DNA from 2 places in the Dyadobacter sp. OTU695 genome. Region 1 is predicted to be linked to the other one. Evidence: riboswitches for the same ligand, from Rfam matches in the RefSeq annotation. Region 1 holds a riboswitch; the other holds the start of a gene.

Region 1 (6,951 bases):
AGGTTATGATTTTGTGTATAATGAAAAGGGACAGAAGGTGGTGAACGAAGAGGGCGTCTACCTGCGCTCGGACGAGCAGAAGGTACTTGGCTCGGTGCTGCCGACGTTTACGGGTGGCCTTATCAATGCATTCCGTTATAAGGGTTTCAATCTTTCGGCGCTGATCGACTTCCAGAAAGGCGGCAGCTTTTTCTCGACCACGCAAATGTTTGGTCGTGAAACCGGTATCCTGGAAGAGACCGCAGCAGGAAGTATCCGCGAAGACGGCATCATTGCCGAAGGCGTGAAAGAGGACGGTACACCCAACGACGTGGTGATTTCAGCGCGCGATCATTACAGCAGCAATGGAAACGGCGGGTATAATATCAATTCAATCGACGTGGTGGATGCCGGGTATATTTACCTGCGCGAAATCAGCCTGGGTTACAGTTTCCCGGCCGGATGGGTTTCCAAAACACCTTTCACCAAAGTGCGTGTTTCGCTTACCGGCCGCAACCTGTGGTTGATCAAGTCGAATTCCAAGCATGTCGACCCGACTGCGATCACGAACTCCATTTCCAACTGGCAGGGGCTTGAAGGCGGCGCATTGCCTTCCGTGCGCTCGATGGGCGTGAATGTTTCTTTTGGATTTTAAATGAAAACAGCAATGAAAAATATCAGGAAAATAACCACGGCAATGCTGCTCACTTCGGCACTGGCTTGTACCGACGGTTTTGAGGAAATCAACACAGACCCTAACCGTGCCGACGAGGCCACATCGGCACAGCTGCTCACCAATGCCCAGTACAATTTTTCTACCAATATTACCGACGAGTGGAACAACGGCCGTTTCGGAATGTATTACGCGCAGTATTGGTCGTCCACCTACTATTCCGACGAGAGCCGCTACCAGATCAGGGAGAATGTCAACCAGATCATGTGGAACACCTTTTATACCGATGTGCTGAATGAACTGCATGAAGCGCAGAAGATTGAGAAGGGCTCACAATTGCCAGGCCAAAAGAACCGCCTTGCTATTGCGGAGATCATGAAGGCCTATACCTATCATTTCCTCACCGACATCTACGGCGGGCCCATTCCCTATGCCGAAGCATTGAATACCGATGACGTTACGCCTTCGTACAGCACCGGTGAAGAGGTTTATGGCGGTCTGCTGGCTACGCTGGACGAGCAGGTGAAAACGCTGGACGCAACCGAGCCAGGCTATGCCACGGGAGATGTTTTGTATGGAGGTAACGTGGATTCCTGGAAACGCTTCGCCAACTCATTGCGGCTACGCATTGCCTTACGGATGATCGACGTGAAGCCCGCTGAGGCCACCGAAGCTATCAAAAAGGCGCTCGATCCGGCCAATGGGGGCATCATCACTACGCAGGATCAGAGTGCGCTGTTCCGTTGGCTGTCGTCGCCTCCGAACAACAACCCTATGAACCAGTCCTTCAAGGTGCGTGTGGATTTCTCGATGTCGAAGCCCTTTATCGATTATCTCAAACAATATGGCGACCCGCGACTGCCGGTTTTCGCCCAGCCGCTTCTCAATACCAACAATTATGTAGGAGAAGTATACGGCCAGGAAAGCAGCAATGCCAGTTCTAACGGTGATCCGACGCTCGTGAGCCTGCCAGCCGATTATGCCGTGGGAGCCACCGCCCCAACGATCTGGCTCGATCTGGCCGAGGTGAAATTCATGCTTGCCGAGATACAGGCCCGCGAGCTGAAAGTGGGGCTCACGGGAACGGCGGCGCAGTATTATCAGGAAGGTATCGCGGCATCCATGCGTTTCGCAGGCATAGGTGAAGAAAACATCACTGCCTACTTGAAAAAAGTGCCTTACAATGCCGCCAAATGGAAGGACAGTATCGGCTCGCAGAAATGGATAGCGATGTACACCCAGGGCATCCAGGGCTGGCTGGAACGCCTGCGCCTTGATTTTAAGGATCCAATCACTGGCAAGGCCATCTTCGCGCTCCCCGCCGATGGCTCCCTGGACCCGGACGTTGCCGACATTTCAAAACGCATGAGTTACCCGCTCGTCGAAGCATCTCTCAATGGTGCCCATTATCGCACCGCATTGGAGAAGTTAGGAGGCAGAAATAGTAAGGGGGTGAAGAATTGGTGGGATAAATACTGATTATCAAACGGTCGCAACCTCTCTTTTCGTTGCGACCGTTTTGGGTAATTTTATCGCATGAAAAAAATATACACACTATCATCAGCTTTTACCTTCAATGCAACCGGCGAAAAAGTAAATGCGGTGGCATCACCTGCGACTCGGCCAGAATTAGTAGCTTCAAGAGCGGACTTTCAGTTTGATTTTCCGACCCTCAGCAAATACTATTCAATATATAAACTTCAAATTCGGAACGACCATAGGATACAGGGCTTGGTCGCTTTCAGACCGACGCCTGGTATTTTAGAATGCGCAAACATGGAAATTTGCAATGCGAACAAGCATGGAAAACCCGCATATAACGGTGTTGGAAAAGCTATCGTTGCGTTGTGTTGCAAAGTATCTCAGGACGAGGGCCTGGACGGGTTCATATATTTTGATGCAAAGAACAGATTGATGCCTTACTATCAGCGACTCGGCGCAAGAAATATCTTCGGGTTGAGAATGACTATTGAGCCTGTCGCAGCAAAGAAATTGATTGATTTATACTTTAAAAATGCTTAATTTTAGGTATGGAACCAGAATTGAAAAAGACTAAACGCAGGACAGTTTTATCAGAGGATGAAGATCCGAAAGGTCCGATGATGATATGGAACGGTCCCAGATCAGAAGAAGATATTCAATGGATGAGTAGTTGGGCCCTAGCTAGAAAGGCCGAACTTGAAAAAGAGAAAGCCCAATCGATCGATAAGACCGAGTAGGCTTTCATTAAATCAAAAACTCTTCAGGTACCGCACCGACAACGCCCGCCCGGGTAGGTTATAGCCGCGTTTTTCGTAGTAATTTTCGTCGGTCAGATTGTTTAGTTTCAATGTAATGGTATGGCCGCCTGAAATTTTGAATTGGGCGACGAAATCCAGCACCATGTATTGCGGATATTCGATTTCAGGATTGATGGGGTCGGTGTAGTCAATGTCCGTTCTCGTTCCGATAGCCCTTCCTGAAAGCCTCAGTTGCAGCCATTTTAAATTATCATAAGCCAATCCAAAATTGAAAGTATTACGGGCAACGTTTTGAATGTCGCGGCGTATTTCGGATGCGTCCGTGCCAACGATGAGCTCTTTTGCTTTGATTATGGAATTACCGTTCCAGAATGCTTTCAATGAATATCGATAATCGCTTTTTGCCCCAAAATCATAAGACAGCTCGGTTTCAAGACCAGTGATTTCCGCATCGGCCGCATTCACAAACGTCGCACGGGAGGTGATAACATCTCCGTTTTCCAACGGTTCGTTCACGACTTTGATAATTTTGGCAATGCGGTTTTCGACTTTCGTACTGTAAAATGTCACGTTGGCTGCGAAACCGGATTGCGGCTTATTGAAATCCAGTCCCAGATCCCAGCTCAGGCTGCTTTCGTTTTTCAGGTCGGGGTTGCCGGCCGTGATGGCAATGCGCCCTTTTGAATCGCGGATTTCATTGTACCCGGCCACGCTGTATGCGTCGGTAGTGACGAATGCCCGCCCGATGTTTGCTTTTACCCGGAGCGATGGCAGCAGGGCATAGGTAATACCGAGACTTGGGCTGGTGAATGGGGTCGTTTTTTTACCGGCCTTGTAGGTAGGCAGCAACGGCGTTTCCCGGACGTCGAACGTAATGTGATCGAGGCGGATGCCGGGTTGCAATGTGAGATTGCCGAAATGTAGCAATGCCTGGCCGAAGAATGCGTTGGAAATCAATGCGTACTCGGGTTGGGTAGGGGCACGCTCGGTGGTATCGTTGGTCCAGCGGCGGCTGTTGGTGGACGCGTTGAGGTAATCGTAACCTAAAATCACCGAATGCCGGCCGAGCTTCCATACATCCTTTACCTGGACGCCTTTCCATGCATTATGCCCTTGTGCGGAACGGAACGGTATAACGGCCTTGCCTGATACATTCTGCGTGTAATTCCGGGTGTTTTCCTCCGATGTATACACCTTTACGCTCGGACTGTGCTGCCCGATCTGCCCGGTTAAGGCAATGTCCAGGGCCTGGCGGTCAACATCTTTGGTGCTCGCTTCCGTACTTCCCGACGAGAGCTCACCGGGTGATTCCACATCCCTCGCCTGGAATTGCTCTCCGCGCACGTCCACACGCCAGTGCTCACTGATCTGATAACCCAGCCTCAGTGCACCCGAGAAGTAATGCAACTTGGTGAATGGCCGCCGTGAACCGTCACCAGTTGTTTCATCGGTTTTTGTCACGGGACGGTCAGCGTAGTTCTTCTGGCCATGTTTGTAGCCCAAAGCATTGCGTAGCCAATTGTCTTCTCCGATTTTGTAATCTTTGGACCTTTCGAGATAGCTGAATGACAAATCATAATCCAGTTTCGGGGTAATATTTCCACCGGTATTGAGCCCTGCCTGCAATGTTTTAAAACTGCCATATTCCAGAAATGCATTTCCTGTGGGCGTACCTTTGGAACGCTGGGTAATAACGTTGATCACGCCGCCCATCGCTTGTGAGCCATACAGCGACGATGCCGGCCCTTTCAGAACTTCAATTCTTTCAATGCCATTTAAATTGATCTGCGAAAGGTTGGTAGCGCCGGCAGGACGTCCGTCGATGAGCAGTAGTGTCCTCTGGTTTAAACCCGAAAATTGCGGGCGGAAACCCCTGATACCGATGCCCGAAGACAAGTTGGGGTACTGGATTACATCCACAGCCGCCGTTTTCCTGACAATGTCGGTCAGGTCCGCAGACGGTGTCATTTGAATATCTTCTTTGGAAATAATGTCCAGCTTTTGAGCAATCTTTTCCTTTTTGGTGTCAAAACGGGTAGCTGTTACGACCACCGGATCGAGCAGTTTCCGGTTCGAGGAGTCGGGGATGCTTTCTTGTGCGAAGGCGGCTGAAATTCCTAAAATTGAGAGAATTGTCCCGCTGGCGAAAGTGCGGGCGGTTTGGTAAAACTGGATATGCATTGGTTAAAATTGAAATGATTCAAAAAGGGTTATCATGCCGATCAGGATTGAGAATGCGCCGACCAGATAGTTGACGATCATCAGAAAACGCTCACGTTTTCCGGCAAAACGGCCGACGGAAAAGGCAAAGAAATAGCCGTAGGCCGACATGGAGAGAATAATGCCGACGCTTTGCAAAATGATGATCCATACGGCGGTCATCGCGTCGCGCGCGGCGAGCGTGAGCGCCACCGTGCATGCCCCGCCCGTGCCTGCGAGGCCATGTACCATTCCTACCCAGAATGACCTGCTGACTTTACGTTCCGCAGGTATTGCGGCAGGCGTCTCAGTTTTGAAATTTCGCCGGATCGCCAGCACTCCCAGCCAGATCATCAGCGGGCCGACCAGCAACTCGACGCGGTCGGCGATATGCAGCGACGTCGTCGATTTGAGCAAGAGCACGAGAATAGCGAACAAAATCAATGTAAACGAATGGCCCAGCGCCCAGTGCGACGATCGCCAGATGAGTTTCCATCGGAGCGCCGGGCGCCGGAGCGCCGGTCGCCGCCGATCAGGATTTTTGTTTTCTTCCGTGGCCAGAACCGAAACCGCGGCCATATGGTCGGGTTCAAAGGAATGTTGCACGCCAAGGAGTAGGGAGTCAATAAGCAGATAATGAATCATTTGGATTTCCGCATAAATAAAAAAATAACTTATGGGAGAATGCAGGGAGTAGCGCGGCTGCGACGCAACCTGCCGTTTCCTCTTGCCTTTCTTCCCGAAAGCAAAACCGGATGATTCAATGGCAGGTCTTCTGGCTCGTTCAGCTCTTGCGCCTTCCCGGGAGTAATGATTGAATGATTGAATGACTGAATGACCGAATATTTTTTATTCAATCATTCAGTCATTCAGTCATTCAAAATTCGATCCCAGTGACATCTTACAAGAGTATCTTTTTGAACTTACAGCAGCGGGTACTGCTCCGGATTTAAACCGGATTCCCTTTTAATCACGCCCGGAGGCGTAAACCAATGAATGTGCAAAGCTATGTGTTTTTGTCGGAGATAAACCAGAAAAATAGCCGAATACCGCTAACTTTACGGCACAATAAGTTCTTTAACATACTTCTCCAACAGGAAAAGGGATTGCGTACCAACGCATTCCAGGGGAATCGTGTGAGAATCACGAGCTGTCGCGCAACTGTGAGGATAATGATTGACCGGGTCGCCGGTGCGATGATGGGATGACCGAATGACTGAATAGAAAATATTCAGTCATTCAGTCATTCGGTCATTCAGTCATTGAACTAAGCCAGAGCACCTGACCTTTCCTTGTTGACAATGCTTTCGCGGTATGAAGCAGGGTCTGGTTTGGATATTCGTCGGGTTTTCACCCGCATCGGCGGTCCGACGCATCGGCGCTCCGACGATCGCCCGGTGGCATTGCTGCCTGGGAATGCCTTTCTTTTTTCTGCTGATTATTTTAACGATCTGTCATCGCACGTCAAATCCTAATTTTTCTGACAGCCTTGATCCTCGAAGGGCTGCGACTGCTGTGGATGATGTTTAGGACTTCGATGCGTTCCGGCTTGATATGGTAGATGACCAGATATTTGCCGTGTTGCAGGTTTCAGTATATACCAGTTTTAGTTGGAATAAAACGACAAATAGGATGATGGAGATATTCGGAAGAACGCTGGTTGATCCGATTGTAAAGTTCCTCTATGAAGACTGTCGCGGAAGAATAGGAGAAAGTTTCGAGGCCGTAAGCGTAAATGTTTTCCAGGCTTTCAACGGCCAGATCGCCAATGACTACCGGGCGAATTTCGACTTCCATTCAGCGATTTTCTGTTTTAAATCCTGCATAGAATGAAATTTACCTTGTTGAGCTTCTTGGACC
Region 2 (6,951 bases), on a different contig from region 1:
AATGCAGACTACGCAAAACTCATTCGAACAATTCAAGCTCAACCGTCAATTGCTCAACGCGATTGAAGAAGCGGGTTACACCGAACCGACACCCATTCAGGAGCAGGCGATACCCATTGCCCTGGCAGGGCAGGACGTTCTTGGCATCGCCCAGACAGGTACCGGCAAGACCGCCGCTTATACATTACCCTTATTAATGCGTATCAAATACGCTCAGGGACAGCATCCCCGGGCACTGATTATGGCCCCGACCCGGGAGCTGGCGATGCAGATCTCCGAGGCTATCACGCAACTTTCGAAGTATACTGATATCCGCACGGTTGTTCTCTACGGCGGTGTGGGGCCGAAAACCCAGATTGAAGAGCTTCGAAAAGGGGTCGATATTATTGTAGCCACACCCGGGCGCTTTATGGATTTGTATTTCCAGGAAGAGATCGTGGTGAAGCACCTGAATGTAATGGTGCTCGACGAGGCCGATAAAATGATGGATATGGGCTTTATGCCGCAAATCCGCAAGCTGTTGGAGGTGATCCCCAGCAAAAGGCAGAATATGCTGTTCTCGGCCACATTTTCAGGTAAAGTAGAAAACCTTTCTCACGAATTCCTTGAATTTCCTACCCGAATAGAGGTAACTCCGCAAGCTACTGCCGCCGAGATGGTTACGCAGGTGCTTTATGAGGTTCCCAACTTCCGCACGAAGGTCAATTTGCTTTCCTACCTATTGGAGGACAAGGAAACCTTTACACGCGTGCTCGTATTTACACGCAGCCGCGAGGTGGCCGGGCTCGTGCATCAAAATCTCCTGAACAGCGTAGTCCCAGAGGCGGAACTCCGCGTAATACATGCCAATAAGGGCCAGAATACCCGCATCAATGCAATGGAGGCGTTCAGGGAAGGGAGTATCAGGGTAATGGTCGCGACAGATGTGGTAGCGCGGGGCATCGATATTACGGAAGTGAGCCATGTGATCAATTTCGATGTGCCACTGATCTATGAAGACTACGTACACCGGATCGGACGGACCGGCCGTGCCAATATGGTAGGCAATGCGATCACTTTCATGACCATTGCCGACGAATACCATATCCGTAAAATTGAAGCGATGATCCGCACGGAAATTCCGAGAGCGGAGTTCCCGGAGGAAGTTTACATTGCCGAAACACCCTTCCAGGAGCGGCAGGATATGCTCCGCGAGATCGATAACCAGCGGCGGAAGGACGATCCGACGTTCAAAGGGGCATTTCATGAGAAAAAACACAACTATCCGGTGGCAAGGAAAACTTCGGGGAATACCAGTAAGGGGCGCAGAGGAGCAGCCGGAAGAAGTAAACGAAGGTAATGCAATACTATTCCAATAAAACCGTTTAACTTGGACAATAGAAACCTGTTCTTCTATTAAAGTCAATTATGAAAGAGTCTGTTGTAATTTGGCTTGCCTTTTTGATACCTGTAATGAGCTTTGCTCAAAACACGCATCTGGCAAGCGCGGGTCCAAGCACAGATACCAACGTTGCCCCCAAAAAGCCCCTTGATTTAAAAGAGAGGCGCATTATCCCGCTCTTCGGGGAAGTGAGTAAGACATCGGAGCAGATTGATGAAGAGATCAAATTCCTGAGTGAATGCGACAAATCGTTTTCCAGCCGTGCAGAGGCCAGCAGCTTTTTCGCGACCCGCGCCTGGGAATATTTGCAGGAAGGTTCTCTGGACACAGCCTGCTACCGCTTCAATCTCGCCCAATTGTTGAACGACAAGAATGTGGAGGCTTACTGGGGGCTTGGAGTTGTATCGTACCAGCGCGAAAACTGGGTGGACGCCAAAAGAATGCTGAGCAAGGGCGTAAGCCTGCAAGGAGACAATGTACCGCTGCTGGTGGATTTATCGACGGTTGAACTCAAACTGTACGCGATTACCAGCCGCAAAGAGGAGTTGGATGAGGCGGCTGAATTGCTGAAACGTGCGGTTTCCATTGATTCTACCTACGCGCTCGGCCAATACAATCTGGCATTACTGCATTATAATCTCAACGAGCTCGACAAGTCGTGGGATCATTTGCACAAGGGGCGAACGCTGGATTTCAACCAGCTGAATCTCGACTTCGTAGAACTTCTAAAAGCCAAGTTGCCCGATCCGCAAGGATTTTTTAAATAGGGCTGGCGGTTAAAAAAATGAAAGTCTCCCAAGCGGGAGACTTTTTTTATGTCATTGGAAGAAGAAGCCTGTCGGCGCGATGCCTACCTTGATCGAATCCACCACGCTCCCATCTGCGCGGTAGCGCACTGCGTAGCCTGCCTGCGTGTACGATGGGCTCACGCCTGCGTAAAGCAATCCCTGCGACGGATCGACCGCAAGACCGACGAATGGACGCGGGATAAGAGGCGTTACCATGGCGATCTGCGTATCGGAAATGGAGAACTTATAGGTGGCGCCATGCTCTTTAAAAGCATCATCGTACCACGAAAGCACGAAGAAAATTGACTTCAGGTCATTGCTGAATGTAAAATTACCTGGTGTTTTACTACCGCCGGTAGCGATAGCCAGCGTTGCTTCGGTTGCATTGGTTTCGGTATTAATGCGCAGCATCTTATCGCCGGTATTTACCCATAATTTCCCGTTAGCATCGATGCCCACGGGGTTGGCACTGCCTGATGTGGCAATCGGAGATGTAGATTCATCGGAAGTCGTATTGATAATCGCCAGCTTGCTTCCGGCACCCCATTGGGTAGTTCCAACGTAAAGTTTGCCATTAGCGTAGACCAGGTTTTCTGGTCCGTCGGCCACATTAATCTTTTTAGTAACCTTTTTGGTAGTAAGGTCGATAACCGCAATGTAGCCGGTCGAATACTTGGCAACGTCGGTTCCCCAGCACGAAACATATGCCTTTCTGCCGACGATCACTACTTCGCGGGGATTCTCGATATCCGGTGCGCCGATCGAACCTTCATCTTTGAAAGTGTAGCGCTCTACGAACTGCACCTTATCCTGGCCCGCCGCTGAGTTATCGACGAGGATAATGCCTTGTTCTTCGGAGGCCGCGTAATCCTGCACGCCGCCCTTCAACGCCGTTCCATTTGCTATGGCAAAAATGTCGGCGGTAGCAGTGGTGTTTTCCCGTGCGAAATAGGAAATCGCACCGTTGTTCTGGGAGAAATTACCCTCATTCATTACAAAAACACCACTCACATAATCGCCCTTCGGAGCTGGGTCGCTTTGGTTACAGGACCATACCGCAAGGGTTGAAAAGGCTATTGCTAATGAACTGGCTAACTGTTTTTTCATTTTCATTGATTTATTGAGAATCGTAACTAAAGGTTAAACTTAATGCAAAACTTCTTCCCGGCATCGCATTATTTCTGACATTTAAATAAAACGTGTCGGTGACATTACGTACCTGCCCCTGTAAAACCAACCTGAATTTGTCGAGCGTAAAGGTCGTCGCAGCAAGCAGGTTCACCAGGCCATATCCATCGAGGAACTGTGAATTGTCGAAAGTTGTATAGCGCTTGCCAGCCGCCTGCAACTGGCCTGTAACCCTCATGGCTTTGAATTGGACGAATGCATTGGCATTGGCTGAATGCTCCGGTACAAATACCAGCTGCTTACCCACGATATCCTGCGAATAATTATCATAGGCTTTTTCCTGGCCGCTTCTATTGAATGCGTAACCGGCATCCAGTCCGGTTTGCCAGGAGCCACTTTGGCGGTGATAATTTAACTGCAATTCGATTCCCCTCGCCAGCACCTGTTGCAGGTTTTCCACGCGGTAGTTTCTGGAAGGGTTCCAGTAAGTCCAGTCTTTGATGCGGTTGTGATAAAAAGTCGCTGAGGTACGCAGTGTGCCGCCAAATGCCGCTTTGAATGTCTGTTCGAGGGCAAGCTCTTTGTTCCAGCCTGTTTCGGGACGGATCTCAGGATTCCCAAGGTCCTTCCAGTAACGTTCGTTCAAAGTAGGAACACGGTAACTCCGGCCATAAGAGCCTTTCAGCAAAAGGTTGTAAAGTGTTTTTTGAATTAAACGGTATTCCAAACCAATGGATGGCGTGAATGGCGGATTGAAGCCGGTAACGAGCCCTTGCCTGAGATTAACGGATGCCGTCACCCGATCCGCCGGTTGCCAGCGGGTCAGCAAGAAAAAATCAGTGCGATTCTCGGTCGCGGGCGACTGTGCGTACCCGGGCACACGCGAGCGGTAATGCGTCCATTCTCCCCCGGTTTTGACCGAAACAGGATTAACATTGCTTCCAAGATTTAATGTAAAGTCCTTTTCGATTCTTGAAGAAAACTTATCAGTTACCGAATGGTCGGGACGGGCGAGGTCGCCTTTGGCATAATCGATGATGTCGCGTACCCAGGCTGTGCGGAGCGTGAGCGTCCGAACCTGATAGCGGACCATGGTGCGGTATGCCGTGGTTCGGGTCATTTCGCGGCCTTGCTCATCGTCAGGGGTGAGCGTTAGTTTGTTGTCGGTAAGCCAGACATGTGCAGAGATTTCCTCGTCGCTCCGTGAATGTAAAAACAGGTCCTGCACAATGCCTTTTTGAAAAGTTTCGGTAGGCAGAAGCGTATAGGTATTCCGGACCGGTTTTGGGTATTCGTTGTTCATTCTGCCATCGTAAAGCGCCGTTTTGCCCGAAAATGCCCATTGGCTGTTCACCGGCCAGGCATACCGGACGTCGGTTTGAGTCTGGGGATTGTTAAACGTATCCTGTTGCCTGCCAACAGACACATGAAATGGCTTTTCAGATGCGCGGCTGCCCAGCAAAATACTACCACCCACGGCATCGGAACCGACAATACTTGCCGCTGAGCCGTACTGTACCGAAAGCTGATCAAAACCAGCCACGGGGATCGTCGAAAAATCTGTCTGCCCGAGGGTAGGGGCATTGATATTGAGTCCGTTCCAAAGAACTGCCGTATGGTTTGCGGAGGTGCCGCGGAAGGATGCCGTACTCAGCTGGCCGGGCCCGTAGTTTTTAAATGCAACTGGCGTGTAAGCGGATAAAACGTCGCCGATATTTTGAAACCGTACCTGAGCAAGCGAGGCGGAATCGATGCGCTGGATTTTGAGGCCGCTCATGAATTTTTCCGGTACAAATGCTCTTACCGTAACGGGATCAAGTTCAATGGAGTCTCTTTGTGCATAACCGGGCAACGCCAGTGCAAAACTTGCCCATAATATCCAGTAACACACAAATCTCCGGTCGGTAATCACTCTAAATCGCAATGATGGCGGCGATCTTCCGTCTTTCCTCCGAAAACGATCCGATCAAATGCTCTGGCAGGTCTCCTGGCTCGTCTTTCGCGTCCGGAGCCTTCCCGTCGCAGGACAGTGGCATGAAGAATCGGACGCGTATTGGCAGACTTACAGTTGCGGGGACAGCTTCCGGCTTTCGCGGAATTCCCTATTAAGCCTAATCGCTGGATAGAAGCAGCTTATGGCACCAAGCAGGAGCAAAGTTAGGCATTTCCGCCGACTTTCGGTTGTGTGGGATAACCGCTATCTTTGTGGCAAATTCCGATTGCCGTTGGCCGCTTCTACCGAAAATTTTTCGAACTCATCTTCTCTGAAAGGCATCTACCTTATGCTGGGAGCTGCATTTTTCTTCTCGCTCACATCGGCGATTTCGAAATGGCTCGGCAGGGACTTTCACATTGTTCAGCTGGTTTTTTTCAGGAATATTGTCGGGGTAGTATTTATCATCAGCAGTATCTGGCGACGGCCGCTGAGGCAGGAGGGTGGGAAGCTGGGACTACTCATTTTCAGGGGCGTAGTGGGTACTTTGTCACTTTATATGCTTTTTTACGCGATCCAGACCCTCGGGCTCGGGCGCGCATCGACATACCAATATACCTATCCTATATTTCTCGCACTTTTCTCCTGGCTGCTTATCGGCGAAACGCTCAACGGAAAGGAATGGATGGCAATATTCGTCGGTTTTACGGGTATTTTGTTCGTCTTCCGGCCTGATCTGTCGTCTTCCCTGCGGGACAATGCGTTGGGATTGGGGAATGCGTTGCTGACAGCCGTCTCCTACCTCTCGATCCGTCAGCTCGGCGTCGTGTACGATACCCGGGCGATTATCCTTTCATTTATGCTCAGCGGCATTGTTATGCCTATTTTGTCGATGCTGGTCGGGACTTACTACCCCATGGAACACCTCGATTTTCTGATAGGGACATTCAAATGGCCGCAGAATGCCTATCAATGGCTTGGTTTCCTCGCATTGGGGCTTACTGCGCTCCTGGGACAAAGAATGCTGACACAGTCGTTCACGTTCGATAAGGCCGGGCGCGTCGCTGCGGTGGGTTATTCCAATATCCTTTTTTCGGTGCTAATCGGGTTTTTAATGGGAGAAGCTATTCCTTCCCTGTCGATGCTGACGGGCATGTTACTGATCATCGCGGGCGGCATTATGGTGTCCCTGGCTAAAATCAAAAGAGCTTAAAGCCGCTCGTTAAACGCCAGCCGGTTCATAAACGGGTCGATTACCGTGACCGAAATGGCATCCCAGGGTTCCTGTTCAAGGCCGGGGCGGTTGTATTTGTATTGTTTTTCGTTTAGCTCTCTGTGGAAATCCCGCACGCCGGTGCATTCGATGAATATTTTAGCGCCGGGAGTACTGTCGCCATGGTGTTCCGACAAGTGAAGTGTAAGGCCGCCGCGCGAAATTTGCATATAAAGTGGTGCGTCATCCGAATACCGGTGCTCCCAGTCGATCTGGAAACCGAGCCAGCCGATGTAAAACTCCCTTGCTTTGGTTTCATCAAAAATGCGTAAAATTGGAATGATTTTATGGGCTTCCATGTCAATTCTGTTTAGAGGCCTGCATCTCGCAATCATTTAAGGCCGAGGCTTGTTTAAGATAAGAAATCTAAAAAATTACCATGAAACGACTCCTGTCATCGCTGATAATATTTCCGGTAATGCTTGTATTTCTCGCCGGTTTCAAGGCT

The links. A riboswitch is a leader RNA that binds a small molecule or an ion and turns the genes downstream of it on or off. The one in region 1 is predicted to bind cobalamin.
Region 2: another riboswitch for cobalamin. It lies ahead of AAHB90_RS09390 (TonB-dependent receptor plug domain-containing protein); the one in region 1 lies ahead of AAHB90_RS23095 (hypothetical protein).

Annotation. Positions count from the first base shown of each region.
Region 1 covers NZ_JASATN010000014.1:44,629-51,579, reverse strand. Annotated here, with positions in the region: gene AAHB90_RS23120 (SusC/RagA family TonB-linked outer membrane protein) at 1-634, shown strand, start outside; gene AAHB90_RS23115 (SusD/RagB family nutrient-binding outer membrane lipoprotein) at 647-2,131, shown strand; gene AAHB90_RS23110 (hypothetical protein) at 2,189-2,674, shown strand; gene AAHB90_RS23105 (hypothetical protein) at 2,683-2,871, shown strand; gene AAHB90_RS23100 (TonB-dependent receptor plug domain-containing protein) at 2,884-5,073, opposite strand; gene AAHB90_RS23095 (hypothetical protein) at 5,077-5,736, opposite strand; cobalamin riboswitch at 5,840-6,100, opposite strand; cobalamin riboswitch at 6,176-6,395, shown strand; gene AAHB90_RS23090 (hypothetical protein) at 6,724-6,924, shown strand.
Region 2 covers NZ_JASATN010000003.1:305,122-312,072, forward strand. Annotated here, with positions in the region: gene AAHB90_RS09375 (DEAD/DEAH box helicase) at 2-1,339, shown strand; gene AAHB90_RS09380 (tetratricopeptide repeat protein) at 1,408-2,148, shown strand; gene AAHB90_RS09385 (DUF5074 domain-containing protein) at 2,200-3,276, opposite strand; gene AAHB90_RS09390 (TonB-dependent receptor plug domain-containing protein) at 3,287-5,221, opposite strand; cobalamin riboswitch at 5,257-5,458, opposite strand; gene AAHB90_RS09395 (DMT family transporter) at 5,523-6,443, shown strand; gene AAHB90_RS09400 (glyoxalase superfamily protein) at 6,440-6,802, opposite strand; gene AAHB90_RS09405 (thioredoxin family protein) at 6,883-6,951, shown strand, end outside.